Regions from separate parts of the Streptomyces sp. NPDC057638 genome, predicted to be linked through region 2. Evidence: riboswitches for the same ligand, from Rfam matches in the RefSeq annotation. Region 2 holds a riboswitch; each other region holds the start of a gene.

The links. Region 2 has a riboswitch for cyclic di-AMP ahead of ACFVIM_RS13190 (M23 family metallopeptidase). Riboswitches for the same ligand answer to the same signal wherever they lie in the genome.
Region 1: another riboswitch for cyclic di-AMP. It lies ahead of ACFVIM_RS03340 (peptidoglycan DD-metalloendopeptidase family protein); the one in region 2 lies ahead of ACFVIM_RS13190 (M23 family metallopeptidase).
Region 3: another riboswitch for cyclic di-AMP. It lies ahead of ACFVIM_RS20055 (transglycosylase family protein); the one in region 2 lies ahead of ACFVIM_RS13190 (M23 family metallopeptidase).

The regions. Positions count from the first base shown of each region.
Region 1 covers NZ_JBHVHF010000012.1:49,614-59,130, reverse strand. The annotation lists gene ACFVIM_RS03360 (XRE family transcriptional regulator) at 1-51, shown strand, start outside; gene ACFVIM_RS03355 (DUF6126 family protein) at 95-241, shown strand; gene ACFVIM_RS03350 (tyrosine-protein phosphatase) at 354-1,148, opposite strand; gene ACFVIM_RS03345 (alpha-galactosidase) at 1,374-3,473, shown strand; cyclic di-AMP (ydaO/yuaA leader) riboswitch at 3,815-3,975, shown strand; gene ACFVIM_RS03340 (peptidoglycan DD-metalloendopeptidase family protein) at 3,980-4,900, shown strand; gene ACFVIM_RS03335 (SGNH/GDSL hydrolase family protein) at 5,109-5,900, shown strand; partial or broken gene ACFVIM_RS03330 (carbohydrate kinase family protein) at 5,992-6,297, opposite strand; gene ACFVIM_RS03325 (TetR/AcrR family transcriptional regulator) at 6,359-6,979, opposite strand; gene ACFVIM_RS03320 (acetate--CoA ligase family protein) at 7,035-7,697, opposite strand; gene ACFVIM_RS03315 (hypothetical protein) at 7,828-8,160, shown strand; gene ACFVIM_RS03310 (Glu/Leu/Phe/Val dehydrogenase dimerization domain-containing protein) at 8,397-9,517, opposite strand, start outside.
Region 2 covers NZ_JBHVHF010000072.1:15,174-24,690, forward strand. The annotation lists gene lhgO (L-2-hydroxyglutarate oxidase) at 175-1,431, shown strand; gene trmB (tRNA (guanosine(46)-N7)-methyltransferase TrmB) at 1,784-2,587, shown strand; gene ACFVIM_RS13185 (PrsW family intramembrane metalloprotease) at 3,144-4,466, shown strand; gene ACFVIM_RS13190 (M23 family metallopeptidase) at 4,640-5,668, opposite strand; cyclic di-AMP (ydaO/yuaA leader) riboswitch at 5,680-5,835, opposite strand; gene ACFVIM_RS13195 (PP2C family protein-serine/threonine phosphatase) at 6,233-7,441, opposite strand; tRNA gene ACFVIM_RS13200 (tRNA-Met) at 7,728-7,801, opposite strand; gene ACFVIM_RS13205 (MerR family transcriptional regulator) at 7,897-8,646, opposite strand; gene ACFVIM_RS13210 (RNA polymerase sigma factor) at 8,723-9,517, opposite strand, start outside.
Region 3 covers NZ_JBHVHF010000145.1:8,218-17,734, reverse strand. The annotation lists gene ACFVIM_RS20080 (NAD(P)/FAD-dependent oxidoreductase) at 140-1,522, opposite strand; gene ACFVIM_RS20075 (exopolyphosphatase) at 2,114-3,049, opposite strand; gene ACFVIM_RS20070 (DUF501 domain-containing protein) at 3,096-3,647, opposite strand; gene ACFVIM_RS20065 (septum formation initiator family protein) at 3,817-4,287, opposite strand; gene eno (phosphopyruvate hydratase) at 4,455-5,741, opposite strand; gene ACFVIM_RS20055 (transglycosylase family protein) at 6,077-6,784, opposite strand; cyclic di-AMP (ydaO/yuaA leader) riboswitch at 6,788-6,959, opposite strand; gene ACFVIM_RS20050 (transglycosylase family protein) at 7,244-8,308, opposite strand; gene ACFVIM_RS20045 (cytochrome P450) at 8,724-9,517, opposite strand, start outside.

The sequences.
Region 1 (9,517 bases), on a different contig from region 2:
GTCCACACCCTGCTCCAGAGCCCGGACCTCCATCCGCACCACGGAGTCTGAGCCACCCGACCCTGGTCCCGCACACCCCACAGGAAGGCCCGACATGTCGCAGAACCCCGCCGCCCCCAAGAGCGCCGAAGGCAAGGGTAAGTTCCCCCGTGGCCTGGTGATCCGGCTCTTCGCCTATCTGATCGCCGGGCATGTCTTCGCCGGGTTCCTCTACCTGCTCTTCGAGATGGGCGCCAAGTAGGCCCGCCCGCCCCGGACGAGCGCCCGCCCACCGCCGACGGGCCGTGCCCACACCGGGGCACCGCCCTCCCGCCGCATCCGCCACCACGCGTGTCGCATCCGTCGGGGCTGTCCTATCCGTCGAGCAGCCGCTCCCGCAGCCGCTCCCGGGTCGCCGCGGTGAGCCCCAGACCGTCCGTGAGATAGCGCTCGGTCGAACCCCAGGTCAGCTCGACCTCGTCGAACGCCGCGTGCAGATACTCGCGCCGGGCGTCGAAGAGCGGGCTCAGCAGTTCCATCACCTCCGGTGACATCCCGCCGGGGGCGTTCTGCCCGCGGCTCACCCGGTAGCGGCGGTGCGGATCGTTGGACTTGAGGTAGTCCGCCTCGATCGCCTCCCGCTCCACCCCGACGGCGAGCAGCGCGACCGCTATCGACAGCCCGGCCCGGTCCTTGCCCGCCGCGCAGTGCATCAGCGCGGGGACGCTGTCGTCGGCGAGTTCCCGCAGTATCCGGCCGTGCTCGCCGGTGCGCTCCCGCACGATCGAGCGGTACGAGTCGACCATCCGTCCCGCCCCCTGCCCGTCCGCCAGGATCGACCGCAGCAGCGGCAGGTCCCCGTCCCGGATCACCCGCCAGAACTCGGCGCCGTCCGCCGGATCGCTCAGCGGCATGTTCACGTTCCGTACCCCGGCCAGCTCGACATCGGGGCCCTCCAGCCGGATGTCGGCGGCGTTGCGGAAGTCGAAGATCGTGTGCAGCCCGAGCGAGGTCAGAAAGGCCGTGTCGCTCTCGGTGGCATGGGCCAGGTGCCCGCTGCGGTAGAGCCGTCCGTGCCGCACCGTACGGCCGTCGACGGTCGGCAGTCCGCCGACGTCGCGGAAGTTGCGTACCCCGGACAGTTCCGGTTCCGGCTCCGGCTCCGTCATCGGGGGCGGCGACACGTGCTGCGTCACGGCGGCTCCTGAAGGTCACGGCCGGCGCTGATCGCCGACGATGGCGTGTTCCCGACGATACGACACGCTCTTCACGGGCCATCCACTTCTCCGGCGGTGTCAGGGCGTTGCCGAGGGCCGTCCGGCCGTCGGATGATGTGCGGGCCTGTTCGAGCCTGTGCGTAGCTGTGACGAGCCGCGGTCTATCGGGGGGTCGGCATGATCGAGAGCGCGGGGCAGGGCCGGATCTGGATCCTGTCGGGGCCGACCAGCGGTTATGCCCTCCACCTCACCGACGGCGATGAGCTGCTCCATCTCCACTGGGGCCCCCGGATCACCCCCGCCGACGCCGAGGCGCTCGCCGCCCGGGGCCTGCCGCCCGCCCGGCCGTTCGAGTCGGCGCTGGACGGCCAGGAGGAGTACCCCGTGGAGGGCGGCCCCCGTTTCGCACGCCCCGCGCTGAGCGTCCGTACCACGGGCGCGTCGGGCATCCGGGGAACCGAATGGGTGTACGAGGGGGCCGAGGCCGACGGGGACGTCTTACGGCTCCGCTTCTCCGACGCCCCGCACGGGCTGGGACTGACCCTGCACTACCGGACGCACCCGGACTCCGATGTCGTCGAGCGCTGGATCACCCTCACCCATGAGGGCCGGGGCCCGGCACTGGAACTCCTGCGCGCCGACTCCGCCGTCTGGACCCTGCCCGAACGGGACGGCTGGCGGCTGAGCGGGGCGCACGGCCGCTGGGCCGCCGAGTCCCGGCTGACGCGCACCCCGCTGCCGCCCGGCGAGACCGTGTTCGGCAGCCGCCGGGGCCACACCGGTCACCAGCACCTGCCCTGGGCCGCGCTCGACGAGGGCGACGCCACCGAGGAGCGGGGCGAGGTCTACGGCTGCGCCCTCGGCTGGTCCGGCTCCTGGCGGCTCTGTGTCCAGCGGCTGCCCGACGGCCGGGTCCAGCTCACCGGGGGCGCCGGGCACGATGACTCCGGACTGCTGCGGCTCGCGCCGGGGGAGAGCTACACCTCGCCCGTCTTCGCCGGGCTGTGGAGCCCCGGCGGCTTCGGCGGCGCCAGCCGCGCCTGGCACGCCTGGCAGCTCGCCCATGTCATCCCCGGCGCCGACCGCGAGCGGCCCGTCCTCTACAACTCATGGGAGGCGACCGGGTTCGACATCACCGAGGAGCGGCAGCGCCGGCTCGCCGCCCGCGCGGCGGCCCTCGGGGTGGAGCTGTTCGTGGTCGATGACGCCTGGTTCGGCCGCCGCACCAGCGACCGCGCCGGGCTCGGCGACTGGACACCCAACCCGGAGCGTTTCCCGCGCGGGCTCGCGCCGCTCGCCGACGAGGTGCACGCGCTCGGGATGGAGTTCGGGATCTGGGTCGAGCCGGAGATGGTCAACCCCGACAGCGAGCTGTACCGGGCCCACCCCGACTGGGTGCAGCACCACCCGGGCCGGCGCCGCACCGAGTTCCGCAACCAGCTCGTGCTCAACCTCGCCCGTCCCGATGTCCAGGAGTACCTCTGGGACTCTCTGGACACCCTGCTGCGCAGCGCCGCCGTCGACTATGTGAAGTGGGACTTCAACCGCTGCTTCACGGACCCGGGCTGGCCGGGCGAGGAGTATCCGCAGCGCCTGTGGGTGGACCATGTCCGCGCGCTGTACGCCCTGCTGGACCGGTTGCGCGCGGCGCACCCGGGGGTGGCGTTCGAGTCCTGCTCGGGCGGCGGCGGCCGGATCGACCTGGGCATCCTCTCCCGTACCGACCAGGTGTGGACCTCCGACAACACCGATCCGCTGGACCGGCTCGCCATCCAGCACGGCTTCAGCCAGCTCCATCCCGCGCGGGTGATGGCGGCCTGGGTCACCGACAGCCCCAACGTCCAGCTCAACGGCCGCCGCAGCTCGCTGCGGTTCCGCTTCGTCAGCGCGATGGCCGGGGTGCTCGGGGTCGGCGGTGACCTCACCGCCTGGAGCGAGGAGGAGCTGACCCAGGCCCGTGACTGGGTGGAGCGGTACAAGGCGATCCGGCCGCTGGTGCAGCACGGCGCCCAGTACCGGCTGCGCCCGCCCGGTGGCGGGCTGAGCGCGGTGCAGTACGTACGGGACGGGGAGAGCGCCGTCCTGGTCTGGCTCCAGGCCCAGCACCACGGCGAACGCCCGCCCCGGCTGCGGCTGCGCGCCCTGGACCCCGCGGCCGGCTATGTCTGTCAGGACACCGGGGCCGTCCACCGGGGCGCGGTCCTGCTCCACCACGGGCTCGACACCGGCCTCACCGGCGACCTCGATGCCACGGTGGTCCGGCTGCGCCGTCAGTGAGGGGCAGTACGCATCAAGCCTGACCGATTTAATCGGTATTCACAGGTATTTCAGCGGTATCTAGCGGATATGCGGCATTACCTCTTACCTGCCCTGGTTCGGCGGGAGATGGCGCACCGCTGGTGACCGGGATCATAGTGGTGACGGTCCGTGCTGACTGGGGCGGCGTCAACTCCGGACCCCGTTCCGGAGTTGACCGGCGACGGTGCACACAGGGTGATCGGATCTTCCCGACTGCGAATAAATCGATCTTTGCGGAGACGTCGGAACGGCTTGTTCCGTTCCTTGTGGCTCGTCTACGGTCACGGCCATCCGGACGGCCCGCCGAATCCTGCCGCCGCCCGGACCCACCGTCGACATCCACGCGTGGCAGGAGCGGGGGACCCAGGTACAGCGCCGGCCGGAGAGATCCGGGCGGCTCGGGGTGAAGTCGCGCGTCCGCGCGGCCGGGCAGCTCCAGCCCGAACCCGACAGCTCACCTCGCAGGCGCCGGAGAGGACAGCGCCATGCCCGGAAAGGGTAAGCACCGCCGTACCAGGACCAGCGTTATCACCCGGCGATTCGCCATCGCCGGAACGGGAGGCGCGGCCCTCGCGCTCCCGCTGATCGGCGCCACCGGTGCGCAGGCCGCACAGCCGCTCGCCGCCCCGAGCGCCAGTGTCAGTGCCAGCGCTGAGAGCGTCGCGTTCGCGAAGCAGAAGTCCGCCGAGACCGTCACCTATCAGGTCGTCGCGGGCGACTGCCTGTCCGCCATCGCCGCCGAGCACGGGGTGAACGGCGGCTGGGAGCGGCTCTACGCCGACAACCGTGACGCCGTCGGCGCGGACCCCTCGCTGATCCGCCCGGGTCTCACGCTCACCCTCGGCGCGAAGTCCGCCGAGGCGGCGCCGCAGCAGAGCGCGCGGACCGAGCCCGCCGCCGAGCCGGTGGCCGAGACCAGTGCCGAGACCAGTGTCGAGGCTGTCGCCGAGCCCGCCGCCCCGGCCGAGGTCACCCCGGCCTCCGCCGTGACGCCCTCCGGCGGTTACACCACCCCGCTGGAAGGGGTCTCCGTCAGCACCGCCTACCGTGCCTCCGGCGCGATGTGGTCCAGCGGCTACCACACCGGCGTCGACTTCTCCGCGGCCGGCGGCACCCCCGTACGCTCCATCGGCCCGGGCACCGTCGTCTCCGCCGGATGGAACGGTTCGTACGGCAACGAGGTCGTCATCCAGCACACCGACGGCACCTACTCCCAGTACGCCCATCTCTCCGCCCTCTCCGTCTCCGCCGGGCAGGGTGTGAGCGGCGGCGACGAGATCGGCCTCGTCGGTTCCACCGGCAACTCCACCGGACCCCACCTCCACCTGGAGGTCCGCACCGGCCCCGGGTACGGCTCCGACATCGACCCGGTCGCCTACCTCCAGCAGAAGGGCGTGACCCTCTAAGGTCGCCGCCGTCCCCTTCCCGGTGGTGGACACCCGGGCTCACCGCGTCCTGCGGTGACCCTCCTGGATCCCCATGGCCCGCCCCCGGCGGACCATGGGGATCGCGGTCTATTCCTCATCACGCGAACTGAACCGGTGGGATAGATCACCACCCGTCAACCCCTCCTTACGGTCGCGTAGGTCACACCTGTAAGGACAAGATGAGTGGGTGGCTGACCATTCGAGAACAGAGAGCACGGGCGGAATCGGGTCGTACGCGGCGATCGGTGACAGTTTCACCGAGGGCGTCGGAGACCCGGGCCCGGACGGGTCCTATGTGGGATGGGCGGACCGCTTCGCGGTGCTGCTGAGCGAGCGCGTACCGGCGGAGTCCTTCCGTTACGCCAATCTCGCGGTCCGGGGACGGCTCCTCGACCAGATCGTGGCGGAACAGGTTCCCCGGGCGAGGGAGCTCGCCCCCGAACTGGTGTCGTTCTGTGCGGGTGGCAACGACATCATCCGGCCCGGCAGCGACCCCGACGACGTGGCCGAACGCTTCGAGCGCGCGGTGGCCGAGCTGACCGGGGCGGTCGGCACGGTGATGGTGACGACCGGCTTCGACACCCGGGGCGTGCCGGTCCTGCGCCATCTGCGCGGCAAGATCGCCACCTACAGCGCCCATGTCCGGGCCATCGCCGACCGCTATGACTGCCCGGTGCTCGACCTCTGGTCGCTGCGCTCGGTCCAGGACCGGCGGGCCTGGGACTCCGACCGGCTCCACCTCTCCTCCGAGGGACACGCCCGGGTCGCCCTGCGCGCCGCGCAGGTGCTCGGCCTCGACGTGCCCGCCGACCCCGACCAGCCCTGGCCGCCGCTCCCGCCGCGCGGCACCCTCGAAGTACGGCGCGACGACATCCACTGGGCCCGGGAGTACCTGGCGCCGTGGATCGGACGACGGCTGCGCGGCCAGAGCTCCGGCGACCACGTGGCGGCGAAGCGCCCGGACCTGCTGCCGCTCTGAACCGGCGGGCCCGGTGACCGGATCCCCTGCGCGAGGGGTGGGCCCGGCGACCGGGCGGCGCCGAGTGGACACGTCCCGGGCGCGGGGGTGACGCGCGCCGGGTCCCGGCGGGGGAGATGAGTGGCGCGAAGTCGACCCCGCCCTCCCGCAGTCGCTCCCGCACCAGCCGTCCCGCCCAGTCATCGCCGACGAAGTCCAGCATCAGGGTCCTCAGCCCGAGCGCCCGGCAGCCCAGCGCCACATGGCCACCGGTCTGACCGGGCCACTCCCGCACCGGGCCGACCCCATGGGAGTCGGCGAGGGGAACGGGCAGCGCGTCGACACGGACCACCGTGTCCACCCCGCCGCCGATGACGATCACATCGTGGAGCGGTTCTCGCTCAGTACGCGGGGACATGGCCGCCCAGTATGGCCGGGCCGGTACCGGCCCGCCCCCGGGGGCTCCGCCCTACGCGGACTCAGCGCGAGGACGCCGTCAACTGGGCCCGCTCCAGGCCCAGCTCACGGGCGAGCGCGTCATCGGTCCAGGTCAGCATGGTGGACCGGGAGAGCGAGCCGCTGTAGGAGGTCATCTGCACGGCCAGCCCGTCCAGGAACGCGGTCAGCCGCCAGGCCGCCGCCTTCGGGTCCGGGCAGGGGAACTCGCCCGCCGCCGCGCCCTCCGCGATGACCTCGGTCAGCGCCGCCTTCCACTGCTGGTCCAGCTCCCCGGCGACCTCCCGCAGCGCGGGCTCGCGCAGCGCGGCGGCCCAGCTCTCGATCCAGAGCCGCCAGCCCTTGGCACTGCCCGTCGGCGCGTACCACCGCACCGCCGCCCGCAGCCGCCGCAGCGCCGAGGTACGACGGCCCAGCAGTTTGCGCAGATGGGCCAGGTCGCCGTCGGCGGCATGGGTGAAGGCGGCCGCCACCAGCTTCTCCTTGGTGGAGAAGTGGTAGAGGACAAGGGCGTTGCTCACCCCCAGCGCCGCCGCGACATCGGCGATCCGAACCGCCGCGACCCCGCGCTGCTGGATCTGCGCGACGGCGGCGTTCAGAAGCTCCTCGCGCCGCTCCGCGACGCTCAACCGGACTCGTGCCACGCGCTCACCCTACACATCCGATCTTCACAGAAGCGATGGGTACGTGAGGGCTGAATCAGCCGTTCGCGCCGACCACCCCGTGCGCGTCCAGCGCGAGGGCGCCCGAGGGGTGGACGAGGAGCGGGTTCACCTCCAGCGCGGTGAACTCCGGATGCTCCGCCGCCGCGAGGGAGAGCGCCCGCAGCGCCTCGGCGGCGCCCGCCAGATCCACCGGCGGCGCCCCGCGCCACCCCCGGAGCAGGGGCGCGCCCCGCAGGGAGAGCAGCAGGTCACGCGCGTGCTCCCGGGTGAGCGGGGCGAGGCCGAGCGCGGTGTCCGGGGTCAGTTCCGCCCGTACACCGCCCAGACCCGCCAGCGCGACCGGGCCGAACGCCGGATCGCGGCGGACCCCGATCATCAGCTCCACCGCGTACGGCGGGGCGGCCATCGCCTCCACCGCGTAGGACCGCGCCCCGGTCGCCGCCGCCATCCGCGCGAAGGCGGCGCGGAGTTCGCGTTCGCCGCCGATGCGCAGGGCCACCCCGCCCGCCCCGGTCCTGTGGGCGAGCCCCATCGCCTTCAGCACGACCGGGGGACCGATCCGGCGGGCCTCGGTGACGGCGGTGTCCGCGTCGGTGACGAACGCGGCGGGCGGGAAGCGCAGCCCGTACGAGGAGAGCAGCGCGCGCACGGCCGGATAGCCGCCGTCCGGCGCGGGCGACGGCGACGGCGGCGGCACCGGCGGCACCGGACGCGTTCGGCCGCCGCGCCACCCCCGCCAGCGCCGTCGCCGCCTGCTCGATCCGCTCGTACACCGGGATCCCGCCCGCGCGCAGCTCCCTGAGGGCGGGGGTGGCGCGGGCCATGGTGTGGACGACGAGCCCGCGCCCGGAGTCCCGGGCGGCGGCGGCCAGTTCGGCGGCCACGATCCGCTCGGGACCCGCGAGTGCCGGATCGGTGGCGGCGTAGTCGCCGAAGTAGCCGGTGAGCAGCACGGTGTCGACCTCGCCGCAGCCGAGCAGGACCCCGCCGATCCGCGCGTAGGCGCCGAGGTCGGCCTCCCGGCGCCCGCCAGGTCCACCGGGTTGCGGTGTCCGGCACCCGGGGGCAGCAGCCGCGCCAGCACAGCCGCCGTCGTCGGGGAGAGGACCGGGACGCGGACCCCGCGCGCCTCCAGCGCGTCGGCCGCGAGAGCGCCCTGACCCCCGCTGTCCGCGACGACAGCGACCCGCGGCGGACCCGGGCGGGGGAGGACGACAAGGCCGGCGCCATGGCCGGTGACGGCGGGCTCGGGACGCCCCCGAGCCGGGCGCGAGTCCTGGCCGACGGCGGCGTGAGGGCCGCTGGAGGCGGCGTGGAGGGCGGCGCCGGACAGCCCCCCGGTGGGACGCCGGGTCGAAGAGGCCCGCGAGCGGGTCACCGGATAACGGGGCCGTGGTCACCGGTACCAGCCGAAGCGCTCGGATATGACCGGCAGCCGGTCGGCGACGATCGCGTGCGCGGCGGCGCGCGGGGTGGTGCCGTCCCGCTCCGCGCGGCCCAGCATCTGGCCGACCAGCTCCCGCATCGAGCGCCGGGTGTAGGCGAAGGCCGCGTCCGCGTCGGCCTCGATGTCCCCGAAGAGCGTCCACCACCACCAGGCGTTGGTGCCCGAGTTGACGACGACGTCCGGCAGGACCGTCACCCCGCGCCGCGCCAGCAGGGTCTCCGCCTCCGGGAGCACCGGCATATTGGCCGCCTCCACGATCCATCGCGCCGTGATGCGGTCCTGGTTGGCGGCGTCGATCGCGTACGAGACGGCCGCCGGGACCAGCACCTCCGCCTCGGCCGACAGCCACGCGTCACCCGGCAGCTCCAGATCGTCCGGCCGCAGCGCGGCGCGGTCCACGGTGCCGTAGCCGTCGCGGGCCGCGAGCAGCGCCTCGACCTCCAGCCCGCGTGGATTGGCGATGGTGCCCTTGATGTCGGCGACGGCGACGATCCGCAGCCCGGCGCGGGCGAGGAAACGGGCCGTCGCGCCGCCCATGGTGCCCAGCCCCTGGAGGGAGACGCGGGTCCCCGGGTACTCCACCCCGGCCCGGTCCAGCGCCGCCAGCACCGACTCGGCCACCCCGCACCCCCCGACCAGCTCGTCCAGACCCAGCCCGTCGACCTCGATCGCGAACGCGTCCGCGAGCCGCCGCCGCGCGGAGCCCTCGTCGTCCAGCAGCCGGTAGACGGCCTGCACCGACGAGACGAGCCCGGCCTCGGCGGCGGCCCGGTCGACCATGTCCTGGGTGAGCCCGAGGTCCTCCCCGGTGGTCCAGACGGACTCGATGTACGGGCGCATCGCGCTCAGATAGCGCACCAGGACGCCGTAGGCGCGCGGGTCCTGCGGATCGCAGTCGATGCCGCCCTTGGCGCCGCCGAGCGGAACGTACTTCCCGGCGGGGTTGTAGTGCAGGGCCTCCTTCATGGTCATCCCGCGCGCCAGCCCGGTGACCTCCTCCAGGGTGCAGCCCTCCCGCATTCTCAGTCCGCCGCTGGAGACACCGCGCACCAGCCGGTCGATCACCAGGT
Region 2 (9,517 bases):
CGTCATGCGACCGCCGGGCCAGGGACGCCTCCGGGGCGGACAGCGCGCGGGACCGTATCGAGGTCGATGTCATGCGCATGAGTCCCCGGCGGGCTGGGCATCGTCGTCTGGACCGCGCGCTCGGGACGGTTGTCAGTGGCGCGGTGCACTATCGGGGTGGGAGGTGGTGTGGTGATGACGTCCAGACCCGGTGCGGGGGATCCGGACGCGCGGGCGGAGAGGTCCACGCGCCCGGTGCGCTACGACACGGACGTGGTCGTGGTCGGCGGGGGCATCGTCGGGCTCTCGACCGCCTACGCGCTGACCCGGGCGGCCCCCGGCACCCGGGTCGTCGTGCTGGAGAAGGAGCCCGGGACCGCCCGGCACCAGACCGGACGCAACAGCGGGGTGATCCACAGCGGCGTCTACTACCGCCCCGGCTCCCTCAAGGCCCGTTTCGCGGTGAGCGGCGCCGCCGAGATGATCAAGTTCTGTTCCGAGCACGACATACCCCACCGCGTCACCGGCAAGCTGATCGTCGCCACCACCCGCGCCGAACTGCCCCGGCTGCACGCCCTGGTCCAGCGGGGCCGGGAGAACGGCATCCCCGTCCGCGAACTCGGCCCCGCCCAGATCCGGGAGTTCGAGCCCGGGGTGCGCGGGCTGGCCGCCATCCACGTCGGCACCACCGGTGTCTGCGACTTCGGCGCGGTCGCCGCGCGGATCGCCGCCGAGGCGGAGGCGGGCGGCGCCGAGGTCCGCTGCGGCCAGGAGGTCACCGCCATCGACCGCCGTCCCTGGGGCGTCGCGGTGGGGACGAGGGCGGGCGAGGTCGTCCGGGCGCGGGCGCTGGTGAACTGCGCGGGGCTCCAGTGCGACCAGGTGGCCGAGCTGGCGGGCGATGAGCCCGGGATGCGGATCATCCCCTTCCGGGGGGAGTACTACGAGCTGGTGGATCCCTCGGCGGTGCGCGGGCTGATCTATCCGGTGCCGGACCCCTCCTTCCCCTTCCTCGGAGTACATCTGACCCGAGGGCTCGACGGCTCCGTCCATGTCGGCCCCAACGCGGTACCCGCACTCGCCCGGGAGGGATACGACTGGTCCGTGGTCAACCCCCGCGAGCTGGCCGGGACCCTGGGGTGGCCCGGCTCCTGGCAGATAGCCCGGCACCACTGGCGCTACGGGGCCGGCGAGCTGTACCGGTCGCTGTCGAAGCGGGCCTTCACGGCGGCGGTGCGCCGACTGGTGCCCTCGGTGACGGAATCCGGGCTGCGGAAGGTATCGGCCGGGGTGCGGGCCCAGGCGGTGCTGCGGGACGGGACGCTCGCGGACGACTTCCTGATCGAGGAGACCCCGCGCACCGTCCATGTGCTCAACGCCCCCTCACCCGCCGCGACGGCTTCCCTGCCGATCGGGAGGGAGGTGGCCGCCCGGGTGCTGCGGCTGCTGTGAGCGCCGCGCCGGGAGGACGCTCCCCACGCGAGACCGGGCGGGCCAGGGGCACGGCACCGGGAGCGGGAGGGCGGGGCCGGCACGGAGCGGAGGGCGGGCACCAGGGCCCTCGCCCGGCCGGAGGGCGGGACCGACGGCACCGGTACGGCGACACAGGGACCGGCACCAGGACCGATAAGGGCCACGCGCACACCGGGAGACACCCGGAATCCCCGAGGCACAGGGAGACCGGGAGGCACCGTGCGAGCCAGGTGAACCCTGGTGACCCGGGGTGATCGAGGCGCCCTATCGCGACCCCTCTGAGCTGCGCGAATGCCCTGCCGGACGGGCCCCCACGTAGAATCGGGGCACTGTGTCCACGCTGCGAGATCACACCCCGAACAGCCCGAGCCAGGGCCCCTTCCGCGACCGGAGCGAGCCGCGCTTCCCCGGAGGGCCGGTCGCCGACCCCGCCGGGTCCCATCACGAGCGGCGGATCCGGAGCTTCCAGCCTCGGCGGAGCCGGGTCACGACCGGGCAGGAGGAGGCCCTGAAGCGGCTCTGGCCGCTCTGGGGACTGGAGATCGACGGACAGCGGGTGATCGACCCCCGCGAACTGTTCGACGGGCTGCCCGTGGTGCTGGAGATCGGTTTCGGCATGGGTGAGGCCACCGCGCGGATGGCCGCCGCCGACCCGGGCACCGGGATCCTCGCCGTCGATGTCCACACCCCCGGCCAGGGCAATCTCCTCAATCTCGCCGACCGCGACGGACTGACCAACGTCCGGGTCGCCAACGGTGACGCGATCATCCTGCTGCGCGAGATGCTCGCGCCCGGGAGCCTCGACGGTGTGCGGGTCTACTTCCCGGACCCCTGGCCCAAGAAGCGGCACCACAAGCGACGGCTGATCCAGCCGGAGTTCCTCACGCTCGCGGCACGCCGTATGCGACCCGGAGCGGTGCTGCACTGCGCGACGGACTGGGAACCGTACGCGGAGCAGATGCTGGAGGTGCTCTCGGCCCATCCGGACTTCGAGAACACCCAGGAGGACGGCGGGTTCGCCCCCCGGCCCGCGTTCCGGCCGCTGACCCGTTTCGAGGGCCAGGGGCTCCAGAAGGGTCATGTCGTGCGGGATCTGCTCTTCCGCCGGGTGGAGCGCACGGACGGCGAGGGCTGAGCGCGGCCACCCCGCGCGCCGACCGCCTCTCCCGGCCATCGCGCCCGGGGTCTCTCCCGGGCTCGCGTGAGCCCGGCGACGTCCCAGGGCCTCTCCCCGGGTACGCGTAGGCCCGGCGACGTCCCGTCCGGCGCCCGCCCCCGGCCCCGGACCCCGCTCGCTGATCCAGCCAGGTCCCGGACGGAACGCCCGTGCGGCGGACCGGCCAGCGCGTTCCCGAGTACACCGATCGGGCCCCTGCCCGGATGTCAGTGCGCGTCGCTAGGGTCAAGGGGTGTCCGAGCCGCCTCCGCAGCACCATCAGCCGTCCGCCGTCCCCCCGGCGCGTCCTGGGGAGGCGCCACCTCGCCCCGGGGAGGCACCGCCCCGGGCACACGAACCGGAACCTTCTGTCCCAGGTCCGCACCACCCCTTTCCCCATCAACCCGGACCGCACCACCCAGGGCTACCGCCCGCCGTCTCCGGGCACGCGCCGGGAGGCGCGCCCTCCTCCTTCGTAGCGTCATCACCGCCATGGCGGACGGACGGGGGGAGCGAGGAAGGGGACGGGCACGGGGTGCCCGCGTGTGAGGAGCGGCCGCGCTTCGACGCGGTGCCGGAACGCTCGCGCTGGCGCTACAAGCCACGGCGGGCGCTGCGGCTCTGGCAGAGCAAGGCGATCCGGGCCTCGATCGTCATCACCGTCCTGGCGCTGTGCGCGCTGGTGATCCTCGCCCTGGTGCGGGAGGAGACCGGCACCGAGGGCTTCCTGGTCGGACTGGGGCTGGCGACCCTGCCCGTGCCGCTGCTGATGGCGGCCTTCCGCTGGCTGGACCGGGTGGAGCCGGGCCCGTGGCGGAATCTGCTGTTCTCCTTCGCCTGGGGTGCGTTCGCCGCCGCGCTGGTGGCGATCCTCGCCAACTCCTTCGCCACCCGCTGGATCGCCACGGCCACCGCCGACCCCACGAGCGCGGACACGCTCGGCGCGACCGTGATAGCCCCGGTGGTGGAGGAGAGCGCGAAGGCCGCCGCGATCCTGCTGCTCTTCCTCTTCCGCCGCCGGGAGTTCACGGGACTCGTCGACGGGGTGGTGATAGCGGGGTGCACCGCGACCGGGTTCGCCTTCACCGAGAACATCCTCTATCTCGGCAACGCCTTCGGCGAGGACCAGGACCTGGGGTCGTCGGTGCTCGGTTCGGTGACGGTGGCGACCTTCTTCGTCCGGGTCGTCATGTCGCCCTTCGCCCATCCCCTCTTCACCGTCTTCACCGGCATCGGCTTCGGCATCGCGGCGGTCGCCGCCCGGCACCAGCGGGTGCGGCGGCTCGCGCCACCCCTGCTGGGGCTGGTGCTGGCGATGGGGATCCACGCGCTGTGGAACGCCTCGGCATCGCTCCTCGGGCCGTGGGGGTTCTATGTCGTGTACGGGGTGTTCATGGTGCCCGTCTTCGCGCTGCTGACCTGGCTCTCCATCTGGTCCCGGCAGAAGGCGCTGGCCACGGTGGGGGCGGAGCTGCCCGCCTACGCGGCGGCGGGCTGGCTCGGCCGGGCCGAGCCGTCCGCGCTCTCCTCGATGAAGGCGCGGACCGTGGCCCGGGACTTCGCCCGGCACCACCACGGCCCCAGCGGGACGCACGCGCTCAGTGAGTACCAGCGCTTCGCGACCTCGCTGGCGTCGCTGCGCCACCGGGCGCGGCGCGGGGTGGTGGAGCCCGACTTCGTGGCACGTGAGCAGGAGCTGCTGCACCACATGTGGGAGCTGAAGGCGATAGCGGGCCCGGCCCTGACCCATGCCGCGCGGACGACCGGCCGGGCGTGGACACCGCCGCCGTACCGGGATTACGAGGGGTACAACCCGTACCGGGACGGCGGCGGGGCGGTGGGAAGCCGACGGCCCTGACGTCGGGGGAGGCGTCAGGGCCGCGGCCGCTGGGAAGGGCATCAGGCCCATAGTGGTACTGAGGCCCGTGGTGTGGCTGAGGCCCCGTGGGGATACGGACGCGACCGGGGGTCATCGCGGCGGCGGCCCCGGGTGGGGCCGCGGCGCGGGACGCCCCACCGGGGGCGACAGGATCAGGGAGTGAGGCCCTTGTCCCGGAGCCAGGACATGGGGTTGAGGGCGGAACCGCCGGGCGTGTGGATCTCCAGGTGGAGGTGGTCACCCGTGACGTTTCCGGTGGCGCCGACACGGCCGATGGTCTGGCCGGGGGCGACCTTCTGGCCCGGACTCGCGTTCATGGAGGACAGATGGGCGTACCAGACCTCGGTGCCATCGTTGAGCTCCAGCACGATCCGGTAGCCGTAGGCCCCGGACCAGCCCGCCGACTTGATCGTGCCGCTGCCGACGGCCTTGATCGGCGTACCGGCCGGCGCGGCGAAGTCGAGGCCGGTGTGCTGACCGGAGGACCACATGGCGCCGGACTGGCCGTAGGTGGAGGTGATGCGGTAGTTGGAGGTGGGGAGCGAGAAGCTCTTCGCCAGCTTGGCGATCCGCTCGGCCTCGGCCTTCTTACGGGCCTCCGCCTCCGCCTTCTTCTTCGCGGCCTCGGCCTTCTTACGGGCCTCCGCCTCCGCCTTCTTCGCGTCGGCGGCGGCCTTGGCCGCGGCGGCGCGCTCGGCGGCGGCCCTCGCCTCGGCCTCGGCGGCGGCCTGCTGCTGCTCGACCTGCTGGAGGATCCGGGAACGCAGGGCCTCACCCGCGTCGGAGCTCTCCTCGCCCGCCTCCGCGCCGGCCAGTCCCATCGCCGCGTAGGAGGCGTTCTCGCCGCCGGAGGTCTCCTCGCCCTGGTCCCCGTCGGACATGAAGGCCCCGGGGTCGGGAAGGTTGTCCGTGAGGGCGTCCGGGAGGGAGATCGAGATGGCGGGCTTGTTCTGCGCGGTGGCGATGCCACCGGCACCGACCGCGGCGATCACACCGACGCCGAGCACCGTGGAGCTGCGGGCGAAGCCGCCGCGCTGCTTGATGACCCGCTGCCGGTGACGCCCGCGCACCGGGACCGTCTCGGCACTCGGGTTCCACTCGCCGGTCGAACGCGCCGCACCGTTCTCACTGAAGACTCCGGGCGCGAAAGGCGCTTCCGGGGCAGGACTGTTGGACGCCACTGAGGCGCACTCCTTTCCTTCCTTCTCGCCTACCGGGTTAGCTGACGGGTTCGGAGCAGGAAGGTCTCCTACGGTCCCCTCCGCATGCCGGGGCATGACGAAGAAGGACCGATTCACCCCAAGTGGTGGTTCCCCGGTTCCCTGACGGGATTCGGCGCGTGAGCACGGCGCCGTCCTGACGACGGCTGGGACGACCGCGCTGCGTTATCGAACGTTAATAGACGTGAGGACTAGATTCCAAGCTGTTCTCGTTGATCCCTCATGGCTTTACCGAGATCCAAAACGGACACAAGCGGTCGGATTCGGGCGACTTGATGCCGCGTCGGCCAACATCACACTTCTGACAGTTCGTCAAATGTTATGCGGAGTGCTGCGCCCCCGTTACAGAGCGTACGAATACCTCTTCCGCGTCGATCCCGAGCACTCAACCGACTCGGTCCCGGCGCCGCCCTGGGTCCGCCGCTCCGACCCCTGAGGCCTCTCCGGCCTCTGAGGCTTCTCCGGCCCCTGGGGCTTTCGCTGGCCCCTGATGTTTTCCCTGAGCCCTGGCGCTTCCCTGACTTCTCAGCTTCCTCTGACCCCTGAGGCTTCCCCGGCTTCCCTGGCTTCCCTGGCTTCCCTGGCTTCCCCGGCCTCCGCGGCCTCCGCGCCCTCTCCGGCCGACCGGTGGGGGCTCGTCACCGCCAGCAGCGCCATATCGTCCGTGGCGCCGCCCCCGGTATGGCGGCGGACATCGTCGATCAGACCGTCCAGCAGCTCACCCGGCCCCGGGAAGACCCGACCGGCCAGCCGGGTGACGGGATCGTAGAAGTCTCCCCGGGCGTCCCGCGCCTCGGAGAGACCATCGGTGTAGAAGAGCAGCGTGGCACCCCGGGGCAGCCGGTACTCGTCCACCCGGTCCGGCTCCGGCCAGAGTTCCGCCATCCCCAGCGGAAGCGCGGGTTCCGAGGGTTCCAGCACATCGAGCCGCCCATCGGGGTGGAGCAGCAGCGGATCGGGATGCCCCCGGTTGACCAGCCGTACGACACCGTTGCCCGGCGACACCTGCGCGAGGACCGCGGTGGTGAACGCCTCGAAGACATCCGGCGGCGGGCGCCGCCGTGCCTCACGGACCAGGGCGCTCTCCAGCCGGCGGGTGACGCCCTCCAGGGCGCTCTCCCGGTCGGCCGCCTCCCGGAAGGCGCCGATCGCGACCGCGACCGCCTCGACGGCCCCGAGTCCCTTGCCCCGGACGTCGCCGACGACCAGCCGGACCCCGTACGGGGTGTCCTGGACGGCGAAGAGATCCCCGCCGATGAAGGCGTCCGCCAGCGCCGCCTCATAGCGCGCGGCGATCCGGAGCCCGCCGATCCGCTCGGCGGGGGTCGGCACCACGGCCCGCTGGGCCGCCTCGGCGATGGTCCGCGCGGACGCCAGCCGCTCATCGCCCCGCCGGATGACCCGGCCGATCAGCAGCGCCAGGCCGGAGACCGTCACCACGGTGATCAGCTCGGTGACGGCCTGCGGCCGGAGCGTGATGTCGTTGACGTAGTGCAGCAGGAAGACGGTCACCGTCACCGCGACCCCGATCAGCAGCGTGCCGATCCACGGGTAGAACGGCGCCGCGATCAACGGGGCGGCCGTCAGTATCGGGACGGCGGTGAACCGGGGCGGGGTCGCCAGATCGAAGATCACCCCACAGATGATCATCAGCACGGGAAGGGCGCGCACAAAGCGGCGGGAGCGGGAGCCTCCGGGCCGCTCGTCCTCCTGCTTTCGCCGTGCGAGGTACATAGTGCCTTTGTACGGCGTGGAGGTGGGGGTTCGCCTCAGGAAGGGGCGGGCGGCCTTGCCGCCCCGCCGGACCCCGGGGCGCGTGTCGTATGCCGGGCGGGGCTGGGGCACGGGGGCGCCTGCCCGGCCGAGGGGTGGTTTCCGTGCGCCGCCCCGCCTCCATCGCCCCGGAGCCGACGGTCCACACGGAGGTGGGCAGGGGGGTGGGCACGGGACCGGCGCCATGGGAAGAAGGCGAAAGCACTGTGGCCCGGCCTCGTGAAGAGGGCCGGGCCACAGTAGTGAGTAGCGGGGACAGGATTTGAACCTGCGACCTCTGGGTTATGAGCCCAGCGAGCTACCGAGCTGCTCCACCCCGCGTCGGTAAACACAACCTTACGCCATTGGGAGGGCGCTCGACGCCACCTGACACCCGGCACAGGGAGAAAAGGGGTGAAGTCGGGCACATATGGGTCTCAGCCGTCTGTGAGCCCGGTCTCCCCGTACACCCGCATCGCGTCCCGCAGCAGCTCAGCCGTGCCCGCGCCCTCGCGGTCGTAGGCCTTCCGGAACCGCTCGTCGGCCGTGTACATCTCCCCCAGGCCGATGAAGTGGTCGCGCGAGGGTGCCTCGAAGAGCGACAGCCAGGCGTACTGCCGGGCGGCCAGTTCCTGGACCTCGTCGCTGTCGGGGGCGAGCCCGGCGGCGGCCGCCGCCGCGACGGCGCGGGCGATGTCCTTCTGCTCCTGGTGGTACGCGCGGCGGCGCTCCTCGCTCAGCGAGCGCCACCACTGGTCACCGCGCTCATAGGCGTCGCGGCCCCACCGCTCGGTGACCTCCCGCTCGTAGCGGGTGTGGTCGAAACCGTCCAGCACTTCCTCCGCCATCAGTTCCTCTCCTCGTTCCGTCTTGCGCAAGGTGGTCCGCACCGAGGTGATCTGCCGCTCGATCCGCTCCCGCTCCTGCTCCAGCAGGCCCAGATGGGCCCGGAGGGCGACGGCGGTGTCCCGCTGCCCCTCCAGGACCTCCCCGATCGCGGGCAGGGAGAGCCCCAGCTCGCGCAGGAGGAGGATCCGCTGGAGCCGCACCAGCTCATCGGGGCCGTAGTGGCGGTAGCCGTTGGCCCCCACCCGGCTCGGGGTGAGGAGCCCCAGCTCCCCGTAGTGCCGCAGGGTGCGGCTCGTCGTCCCGGCCAGCCGGGAGATCTCCTGGATCGACCACTCCATGGCCCTGACGGTAGAAGTTGACGTTACGTCAGGGTCAACCTCTGCCGTCCGGGCCGGCTGCCGCCGAAACCGGCGTTCAGCGGGCGAGCCGGGCGGCCCGGCCCAGGAGGTAGCGGGCCTCGGGGGCGCTGAGGGTACGCCGGGCCGCCAGCCCGTACGCGGCCCGCGCCTCCGCCACCTCGCCCGCCCGCTCCAGCAGATGGGCGCGGACGGCGTCCAGCCGGTGGTGCCCGGCGAGCCGCCCGGCGAGCGCGTCGGCCTCGGCGAGTCCGGCGCGCGGACCGTGGACCATGGCGATGGCCACGGCCCGGCCCAGGGCGGCCATCGGATCGGCGGTGATCCGTACCAGCAGGTCGTAGAGGGCGAGGATCTGCGGCCAGTCGGTGGCACCGGCGTCCGGTGCCTCGTCGTGGAGGGCGGCGATGGCGGCCTGGAGCTGGTACGGCCCGGCCGGGCCCTGGGTCAGCGCCCGTTCGACCAGGGCGGTTCCCTCCCGGATGGCGGCCTGGTCCCAGCGGCTGCGGTCCTGTTCGTCGAGAGGGACGAGATCGCCCCGCTCGGTGGTACGGGCGGCGCCGCGCGCCTCGGTCAGCAGCATCAGCGCCAGGAGTCCGGTGACCGCGCCGTCGCGGGGCAGCAGCGCGCTCAGCGCGCGGGTCAGCCGGATGGCCTCCCGGGCGAGGTCGGCCCGGTGCAGGGTGGCGCCCGATGTGGCCGTGTACCCCTCGTTGAAGATCAGATAGAGGACCTGGAGCACGGCGTCGAGCCGCTGGTCACGGTCCTCGGGCCCCGGCTGCCGGAAGGGAACGCCCCGGATCCGCTGCTTGGCCCGGCTGATCCGCTGCGCCATGGTGCCCTCCGGCACCAGATG
Region 3 (9,517 bases), on a different contig from region 2:
GGGCAGCATGAGGGGCCGCGGCGCATGGGCGGTACGAAGGGCGCGCGGGGCCCTTCGGCGCGTGGGCAGCACGAAGGGCCGCCCGCACCACGGATGGCGGACGGCCCTTCAGGTCAGGTGCCGGAGCGACGCGACGGCGTCAGGACGCCTTGGCCTTCTCCGGCTCGGCGACGGCCGCGGGCGGCGGCGACGGCTTGGCCGCCTCGTAGAACTCCTCGCGCGGCGACTGGATCGCGCCGAGCGAGACGACCTCGCGCTTGAGGAACATCTGGAGCGTCCAGTCGGCGAAGACGCGGATCTTCCGGTTCCAGGTCGGCATGGCCATGCCGTGGTAGCCACGGTGCATGTACCAGGCCAGCCGGCCCTTGAGCTTGATCTTGGTCTTGCCCATGACGATCATCGCGACGCCCTTGTGGACCCCGAGACCGGCCACGGCGCCCTTGTTGGCGTGGCTGTACTCCTTCTGCGGGAAGCCCCGCATACCGGAGATCACGTTGTCGCCGAGGACCTTCGCCTGACGCAGCGCGTGCTGGGCGTTCGGCGGGCACCAGGCGTTCTCGACCCCGGCCTTGCGGGCGGCCACGTCCGGGACCTGGGCGTTGTCGCCCGCGGCCCAGATGTAGTCGGAGCCCTGCACCTGGAGCGTGGTGGAGGTGTCCACATGCCCACGGGGACCGAGCGGCAGACCGAAGCGGGCCAGCGCCGGGTTGGGCTTGACGCCCGCGGTCCACACGATGGTGTGGGAGTCGACCTCCAGGCCGTTCTTGAGCACCACGTGGCCGTCGACGCAGGAGTCCATGGAGGTCTGGAGGTAGATCTCCACCCCACGGCTCTCCAGGTGCTCCTTGCCGTACGCGCCGAGCTTCGGCCCGACCTCGGGAAGGATCTTGTCGGCGGCGTCGACGAGGATGAAGCGCATGTCCTCGCGCTTCACGTTGCGGTAGTACTTGGCCGCGTCGCGGGCCAGGTCCTCCACCTCGCCGATGGTCTCGGCACCGGCGAAGCCACCGCCCACGAAGACGAAGGTCAGCGCCTTGCGGCGGACCTCCTCATCGGTGGTGGAGTCGGCCTTGTCGAGCTGTTCGAGCACGTGGTTGCGGAGACCGATGGCCTCCTCGATGCCCTTCATACCGATGCCCTGCTCGGCCAGGCCGGGGATCGGGAAGGTCCGGGAGACCGCGCCGAGCGCGATCACCAGGTAGTCGAAGGGCAGCTCGTACGCCTCGCCCACGAGCGGAGAGACCATCGCGACCTTGCGGTCCTGGTCGATGCTGGTGACCCGGCCGGTGAGCACCTCCGCCTTGGGCAGCACGCGTCGCAGCGGGACGACGACATGCCGGGGCGAGATGCTGCCGGCGGCGGCTTCGGGAAGGAAGGGCTGATACGTCATGTACGAGCGCGGGTCGACGACCGTGACGGTCGCCTCGCCGTACCGCATCTTCTTCAGAATGCGGCGCGCCGCGTACAGGCCAACGTATCCACCGCCTACTACGAGGATCCTGGGACGCTCCGTGGTGCTCATGCCATCGAGTATCCACCCCCCTGACAGGGGGTGCTCGTGAGCCCCTTCACAAGAAGTCGACATGCCTCTGCTACACTGCCCCGCCCACGTGACGGAGGTCATGGCCCTCCGAGGGAACCACGGACCCCGCCAGGACGTTGGAAACCCCCCGTGAGCTGGACCTTCAGCGACTTTCCCGGGTGGACCACCCGGGGGGTTCACACGGCGGAAACACGCCTCTCACACTTCACTTGAGCCTTACTTGGGTCCAACGGCCCCCGAACGGGGGCCTTTCGGCCCTCCAGCACACTCATCAGGGCCGTTTTCCTTGTGAAGAACTTCACGAAGTTACTTCGCCAGGTGTCCTCCGGGACCCGGATCGGGCTCCGCCGGAGCCTCTGGCAGGCCCCCCGTCAGGGGTTATTCCGCAGCCGAATCCATTCGATCGGGCCAGCCAATCGACCCGACCGGTGCCCGACCGGTCGCGGATCGGTGCCCGGTCGGCGCCGGATCGGTGCGCCGGGGCCCTCCCGGAGTCCCGGAGCCGCCCCGGGTGGGCGGATCCGGACGGCCCCCGGACACCAGGCGGGCCCAGGGCCCGTCAGACAGGCCCTAACGGGCCCGGTACGCCTCGTCCGCCGCCTCGATCGCGATGCCGTCGAGGATGTCGTGCTCGCTCACGACCACCTCAGCGGCCCCGGTCCGCTCCATGATCGCCAGCAGGATCAGCGCCCCGGCGATGATGACGTCCACCCGGCCCTCGTGCATCACCGGGATCGCCGCGCGCTCCTCGTGGGTCGAGTCCACCAGCATCCCGGCGATCTCGGCCACCCGCCCGGAGGAGATCCGGGCGTGGTGGATCGCGGCGGAGTCATACGCCGGGAGACCGAGCGCGATACCGGCGACCGTGGTCACCGAGCCGGCCAGCCCCACCAGCGTGGTCACCCCCGTCAGCGGCACGGTCCGCTCCACCAGGTCGAGCGCCGCCTCGATGTCGGCGCGGACCGCCGTGATCTCCGCCCGGGTCGGCGGATCATGCCGGATATGGCGCTCGGTGAGCCGGACACAGCCGATGTCGACCGAGCGCGCGGCCTCCACCTCGCGGCGGCCGAGGACCATCTCGGTGGAGCCGCCACCGATGTCCACCACCAGCCGCTCCTGGTCACCGGGGAGTTCCATGGTGGCGCCGGTGAAGGAGAACGCGGCCTCCCGGTCACCGGTGACCACCTCGGGCTCGACCCCGAGGATGTCGACCACACCCCGGACGAAATCGTCCCGGTTCTCCGCGTCACGGGAGGCGGAGGTGGCGACGAAACGCACCCGCTCGGCACCCAGCTCCTCGATCACGGCGGCGTACTCACGGCACGCGGCGAAGGTCCGCTCCAGCGCCTCGGGCGCCAGCCGTCCGGTGCGGTCGACCCCCTGGCCCAGCCGGACGATGGTCATCCGGCGGTCCAGCTCGGACACCGTGCCCGCGTGCGGGTCCACATCGGCGACGAGGAGTCGGATCGAGTTGGTGCCGCAGTCGATGGCGGCGACGCGATTCATGGGCGGGCGCTCCTGAGGACGGGAGGAGGGGTTCTTACGGGGTGACTCAGGCACTGGCGCCCGTGGCGGTCTCCGGCGCCGGAGCGCACGGCGAGACACAGGGGCCCTTGCGCCACCACTCCGGCAGCATCGCGATGGCCTCGTCCCCCAGGGGGTTCACCCCGGGACCCGCCGCGAGGGAGTGCCCGACCAGGACATGGAGGCACTTCACCCGGTCCGGCATGCCCCCCGCGCTCGGGAAGCCCTCCAGCACCTCGATCGCGTCCCGGCGCTGGATGTAGTCCTCATGCGCACGGCGGTAGGCGGCGGCCAGCTCGGGGTCGGTGGCCAGCCGCTCGCTCATCTCCTTCATCACGCCGTTGGCCTCCAGCGTGCCGATCGCCGACGCGGCCCGGGGGCAGGTCAGGTAGTACAGCGTCGGGAAGGGCGTGCCGTCCGGCAGCCGGGGCGCGGTCTCGACCACGTCCGGCTGACCGCAGGGGCAGCGGTGCGCGATGGCCCGCAGACCGCGCGGCGGCCTGCCGAGCTGCTCGCTGAACGCGGCGATGTCGGCGTCGGTCGGCTCGGTCGGTTCGGTGGTGGGAGGAGGGGTTTCCATGCCTGCCTTGGGCTCTCGCGGTTCTCTGTCCTTCTACGTTCTCACGGCCGCGTACGGGGACGGAAAACGAGACCGGGCGGGCGGCGCGGTGGGCGGGGTGATCCGGTGGGACGGGAGCGATCCGGTGAGGCGGGGGCGGGGGCAGCGCGGGCCCGGCCGGTGCTCGCGATCAGCGCTGGTCGGCGCTGTCGACGCCCTCCCAGACATGGGAGTACCAGGGCCGCTCCGCACCGTCGGCCTCACGGCGCGGATCCTCGGTGGCCTCCGGGTCGATCATCGTGAAGCCGACCTCGCCGGGCAGCACATAGTGGAGGTGCTCCCGGGCCAGCCGCTGCACATAGAGGTCGTCGCGGAGCCGGGCCTTCTCGTCCCGCAGCCGTTCGACCTGGCGCTCCGCCTCCGCCATCCGTTCCCGCTGCTCCGCCATCTCGCCGCGCTGCGACACGTACTGCCGCATCGGATAGGCGAGCGCGACCACCAGCGAGCAGACCACCAGCGCCAGGAAGGCCGCCCGGCCGGTGAGCCGGGAGCGGCGGTCCTGGCGGCGGTTCTGGGAGCGGTAGACACGGGCGGCGGTCTGCTCGCCGAGCAGCCGCAGTCTGGTCGCGGTGGAGAACCGGTCGCGGTCCTTCCCGGCCATGTGGTCCCGCCTCCCCTGGGGCCGCGCGGCCCCTCCTATGCGTACGTCCCCGGACACGGTACGGGACCGTGGCCGGGGACGCGGGGAAGCCGGTGGGCGACGTTGCGGCGCCCGGCGGGTGACGTACGGGCCGGGGCGGACCCGGCCGTGTGTCACCCGCGCGGTCGTCAGCCCTTGAAACGCGGGAAGGCGCTGCGGCCCGCGTAGACCGCGGCGTCGTCGAGGATCTCCTCGATACGCAGCAGCTGGTTGTACTTCGCGACGCGCTCGGAACGGGCCGGGGCGCCGGTCTTGATCTGGCCGCAGTTGGTTGCGACGGCGAGGTCGGCGATGGTGACGTCCTCGGTCTCACCGGAGCGGTGGGACATCATGCACTTGAAGCCGCTGCGCTGGGCCAGCTCGACGGCGTCCAGGGTCTCGGTCAGCGAACCGATCTGGTTGACCTTGACCAGCAGGGCGTTGGCGGAACCCTCGTCGATGCCCCGGGCCAGCCGCTCCGGGTTGGTGACGAAGAGGTCGTCGCCGACCAGCTGGACCTTGGCGCCGAGCTTGTCGGTGATGGCCTTCCAGCCCGCCCAGTCGTCCTCGAACAGCGGGTCCTCGATGGAGACCAGCGGGTACGCCTCGACCAGCTCGGCGTAGTACTCGATCATGTCGGCGGCCGAGCGGGCCTTGCCCTCGAAGGTGTAGACGCCGTCCTTGTAGAACTCGGACGCGGCGACGTCCAGGGCGAGCGCGATGTCCTTGCCCGGGGCGTAGCCGGCCTCCTTGACGGCCTCCAGGATCAGGTCCAGGGCGGCACGGTTGGAGTCGAGGTTCGGCGCGAAACCGCCCTCGTCGCCGAGGCCGGTGGACAGGCCCTTCTGCTTCAGGACCTTCTTGAGGGTGTGGTACACCTCGGTGCCCCAGCGGAGCGCCTCGGAGAACGACTCGGCCCCGATGGGCGCGATCATGAACTCCTGGATGTCGACGTTGGAGTCCGCGTGGGAACCACCGTTGAGGATGTTCATCATCGGCACGGGCAGCAGGTGCGCGTTCGGACCGCCGAGGTAGCGGAACAGCGGCAGGTCGCTGGCCTCGGAGGCGGCGTGCGCCACCGCGAGGGAGACACCGAGGATGGCGTTGGCGCCGAGCGAGGACTTGTCCGGCGTGGCGTCCAGGTCGAACATCGCCTGGTCGATCAGGCGCTGCTCGGTGGCGTCATAGCCGACCAGCTCCGGGCCGATCTGCTCGATGACGGCGAGGACGGCCTTCTCCACGCCCTTGCCGTGGTAACGGTTCTGGTCACCGTCGCGAAGCTCCAGGGCCTCGAACGCACCGGTGGAGGCGCCGGACGGAACGGCAGCACGACCGGTGCTCCCGTCGTCGAGGCCAACCTCGACCTCGACCGTGGGGTTGCCTCGGGAGTCCAGGATTTCCCGGGCTACGACGACGTCGATGGACGGCACGAGCATCTCCTTCTGGGATGTGACGCGTGGCGATGAGGGTCTCTATGGCTTGCGGCAAGAGCCTAACCGGCGAGGGGGGTGGTCTGGCCGGTTGCCCGCCCGCTGGGACGAAAAAGGGCATGAAGCCCAGCTCCATGGGACGAATCACCCTAATCCCTACCGCCGGGTAACCGCCGCCCGGGGGTACCGGGCGCCGCCCGGGGGTGGGCACGGCTTCCGCCCGGGGCGATGGGGGTCTCGCCGGGCGGAACGGCCCGCCCACAACGGCGTGGCCCCGCCCGGGGTGGGGCGGGGCCACGGCGCGCTGGTGCGGGCTCAGCTCCTGTCCGGGCGGACAGGACCTAGCTCAGGTGGAGAAGCTGGCCCGGGTAGATGACATCGGCGTCCTTCACGATGTCCTCGTTGAGCGAGAAGACCTTCTCCCAGCCCCCCGCGACCTTCTCGGCCTCGGCGATCTTGCTGAGGGTGTCGCCCTCCTTGACCTCGTACTCGCCGTCGCCCTTGAGGAAGGTCACGCCCTCGGGCGTGGTCGCCGTGGCGGCGGGCGCCTCGGTGCGCTCGGCGGACCGGCTGGCCGGGGCCTCCTCGGCGCGCTTCTCGGTGCGCTCCTGCGCCGGGGCCTCGGCGGCCTGCTGCTGCTGCTCGGCGGGGGCCTCGGCGGCGCCGCCGTCGTAGGAGGCGCTGGACAGGCCGACACCACAGCTCGGCCAGGCGCCCTTGCCCTGGCCCGCGAGGACCTTCTCGGCGATCTCGATCTGCTGGGCCTTGCTCGCCTGGTCGGCAGTGGAGGCGTAGGCCGTGCCGCCGTAGGCGGCCCAGGTGGAGGCGGAGAACTGGAGGCCGCCGTAGTAGCCGTTGCCGGTGTTGATGGACCAGTTGCCGCCGGACTCGCACTGGGCGACGGCGTCCCACTCAGAGGCGGTGGCGGCCGAGGCGGTGGTGGCGCCGACGAGCGGCGCGGCGATGGCGGCACCGGTGAGACCGGCGAACGCGACGAAACGGGTGGCCTTGGCGGCGCGACGGTGCTTGCCCTTGCCGGAGAACAGCATGGTTCGACTCCTCACCGACGCCTGCGAGGTGAGCTGTCGGGTTCGGACCAAGTGAGTTGTCCGGCCGCGCTGTCGCGCGACTTCACCCCAAGCCGGTGTGTCGGCCGTCGCTGGGCGACGGCCGGGACCGGCACTTACCTGGGTCCCCCGCTCCTGCCTTCGGCGCTGTACGCGACGAGATCCCCCCGACCGACGGCAGGATTCGGCGTGACGGTCGACGGTGCCCGCGGTGGCGAGCGGTCAGACCTTAAGCACAGCCCTCCCCGATGCCCAAGGAAGGACATCGGGGAGAAATCGCCCATCTCGCCGCTCCGCTTGGCCGCGTTTCCGCAGGTCGGGAGCGGAATCGCCAATTCCGGATCGAAGTCGGCCCCGAACGGGCCGAAGAGATGCTTATCTCACTTCTACATAACCGGACAAAGAGCGGCGAATCGAACGGGAATCGCGTGCGAACTCCCGCTAGGAGACGCTGAGATCGAGCTTCTGGCCCGGGTGGATCAGATCGGGATCGTCCCCGACGACCTTCTTGTTCTTCTCGTAGAGGGTGACCCACCCGCCGTCGGCTCCCTCGCGCTCGGCGATGCCCCAGAGGCTGTCGCCGGAGCGGACGGTGTACGAGGACGGCGAGACCTTCCCGCCCGGCGCGGCGCCCTCGGCGCCCTCCGTACCGCCACCGACCCCACCGGGCGCGCCGTCACGGGCACCGCCCCCGCCACGGGAGGCATGCCCGGCGTCGGCCGCGCGGTCGTCGACACCGCTCGTGCTGTCTGTGCCGTCTGCGCCGTCCGTGCCCTCCGCCGGAGTGCCCGTCCCGGCCTCCGGCGCGGTGGCGGACGGGTCCGGGGTGGCGCCCTCGGGCGTCGTCCCCTCGGGGGCGGGCTGACCGCGGTGCTTGCCGGTCCCGGCGGCCGGGTCGCGGTCCGCGCCGCTTCCGACACCCTGGGTGGGAGCGGTGGAGGGGGCCGGGCTCTGGGACTCCGTACGCGCGGGAGAGGGGGAAGCGGGAGAAGAGGAGGGGGACTCCTCCCCCTTCTTCTCCTTCTCCTTCTTCACGTCGGCCCCGACACTCTTGTCGGCCTTGTCCGTACTTTCGGCCTTATCGGCCTTACTGTCCTGGTCACCCGTGCCGGTGCCGCCGGTCGCGGGCTTCTCGGCCCCGTCCGGCGTGCCGGTCTTCCCGGACTCACCCGGCAGCGGCAGACCGGCGATCTTCGCGCAGGCCGCCCACGCCTCGGCGCCACGGGCCGCGAGGACCTTCTCGGCGACGGCTATCTGCTGCGAGCGGCTGGCCAGGTCGGCGCGCGAGGCGTACTGGTCGCCGCCGAACTCCTCCCAGGTCTTCTGGGAGAGCTGGAGCCCGCCGTAGTAGCCGTTACCGGTGTCCGCGCTCCACAGCCCCCCGCTCTCGCACTCGGCGACGCGGTCCCACGTGGTGGACTCCGCCGCCGTCGCCGACCCGGCGCCCAGCAGGGGGAGCGCGATGGCGGAACCGGTCACCCCCGCCGCGACGACGAGGGCGGGCACTTGTCGGGGTCGGCGATGCCGGCCATTCCCGGAGAGCATCTGGTTGCCTTTCGCGAGACTGCTGAGACGGCGATGAAGGTAGCGGCAGTCGAACGGATGTCACAAGGCGATGCAGCGGAGATCACGTCAATGTCACAGATATGACATCGCGTCAGCTCAGAGGGTCACGGCGACCGGGAGCGGCCCGGCTACGGAAGGACCCACTCCCCTTCCACACCCTGATTTCCCGGGCGTTCACCGCTCCCCGGCGGCCGTCCCGTACCGACGCTCCGAGGGGTACGGGAGGTTACGGCGCCGCCCTGTCCGGGGGTTCTCCGGGCGCCTCGGGTGTGGCCGACACCACGCGCGGCTCCTGCGGACGGAGCGTCAGGGCCGCTCCGGACGGAACGTCAGCGCGGCTCCTCCGGAGTGAACGTCAGCGCGGCTCCTCCGGAGTGAACGTCACCGGAAGTGTCCGCAGCCCCCGCATGATCAGCCCGCCGCGCCAGCGCAGCTCGTCCGGGTCCGCCGCGAGCCGCAGATCGGGCAGCCGCCGCAGCAGGGTGGCGAGGGCGGTCTGTCCCTCCAGCCGGGCCAGGGGCGCGCCCAGGCAGTAGTGGATGCCGTGCCCGTAACCGAGGTGCTGGTTGTCCCGGCGCGCCAGATCGAGGACGTCGGGCCCGGGGAAGCGCTCGGGATCCCGGTCGGCGGCGGCCAGCACCACGAGAACGGGATCGCCCGCCGCGATCTCCTGCCCGCCGATCGTCAGCGGCTCGGTGGCGAACCGCCAGGTCGCCATCTCCACCGGCCCGTCGTAGCGGAGCAGCTCCTCCACCCCGGTCTCCAGCAGTTCGCTCTCCCCGGCGGCCAGGGAGTCCTGGAGCAGGGCGCGCTGAGCGGGGTTGCGCAGCAGTGCGTACGTACCGTTCCCGATGAGGTTGACCGTGGTCTCGAACCCGGCGAAGAGGAGGATGAAGGCCATGGCGGCGGCCTCGTTCTCGCTGAGGTGCTCGCCGTGGTCGCTGGCCCGGATCAGCCCGGAGATCAGATCGTCGCCGAGGTCACCGCGCTTGCGGTGGATGAGATCGAGCAGATAGCCGCGCATCATCTTCACCGAGCGCGCGACCCCGCCGCGCGGCCCGCCGCCGTGGCGGATCATCATCCCGGCCCAGTCCCGGAAGTCGTCCTGGTCCTCGGCGGGCACCCCGAGCAGATCGCAGATCGCGTAGA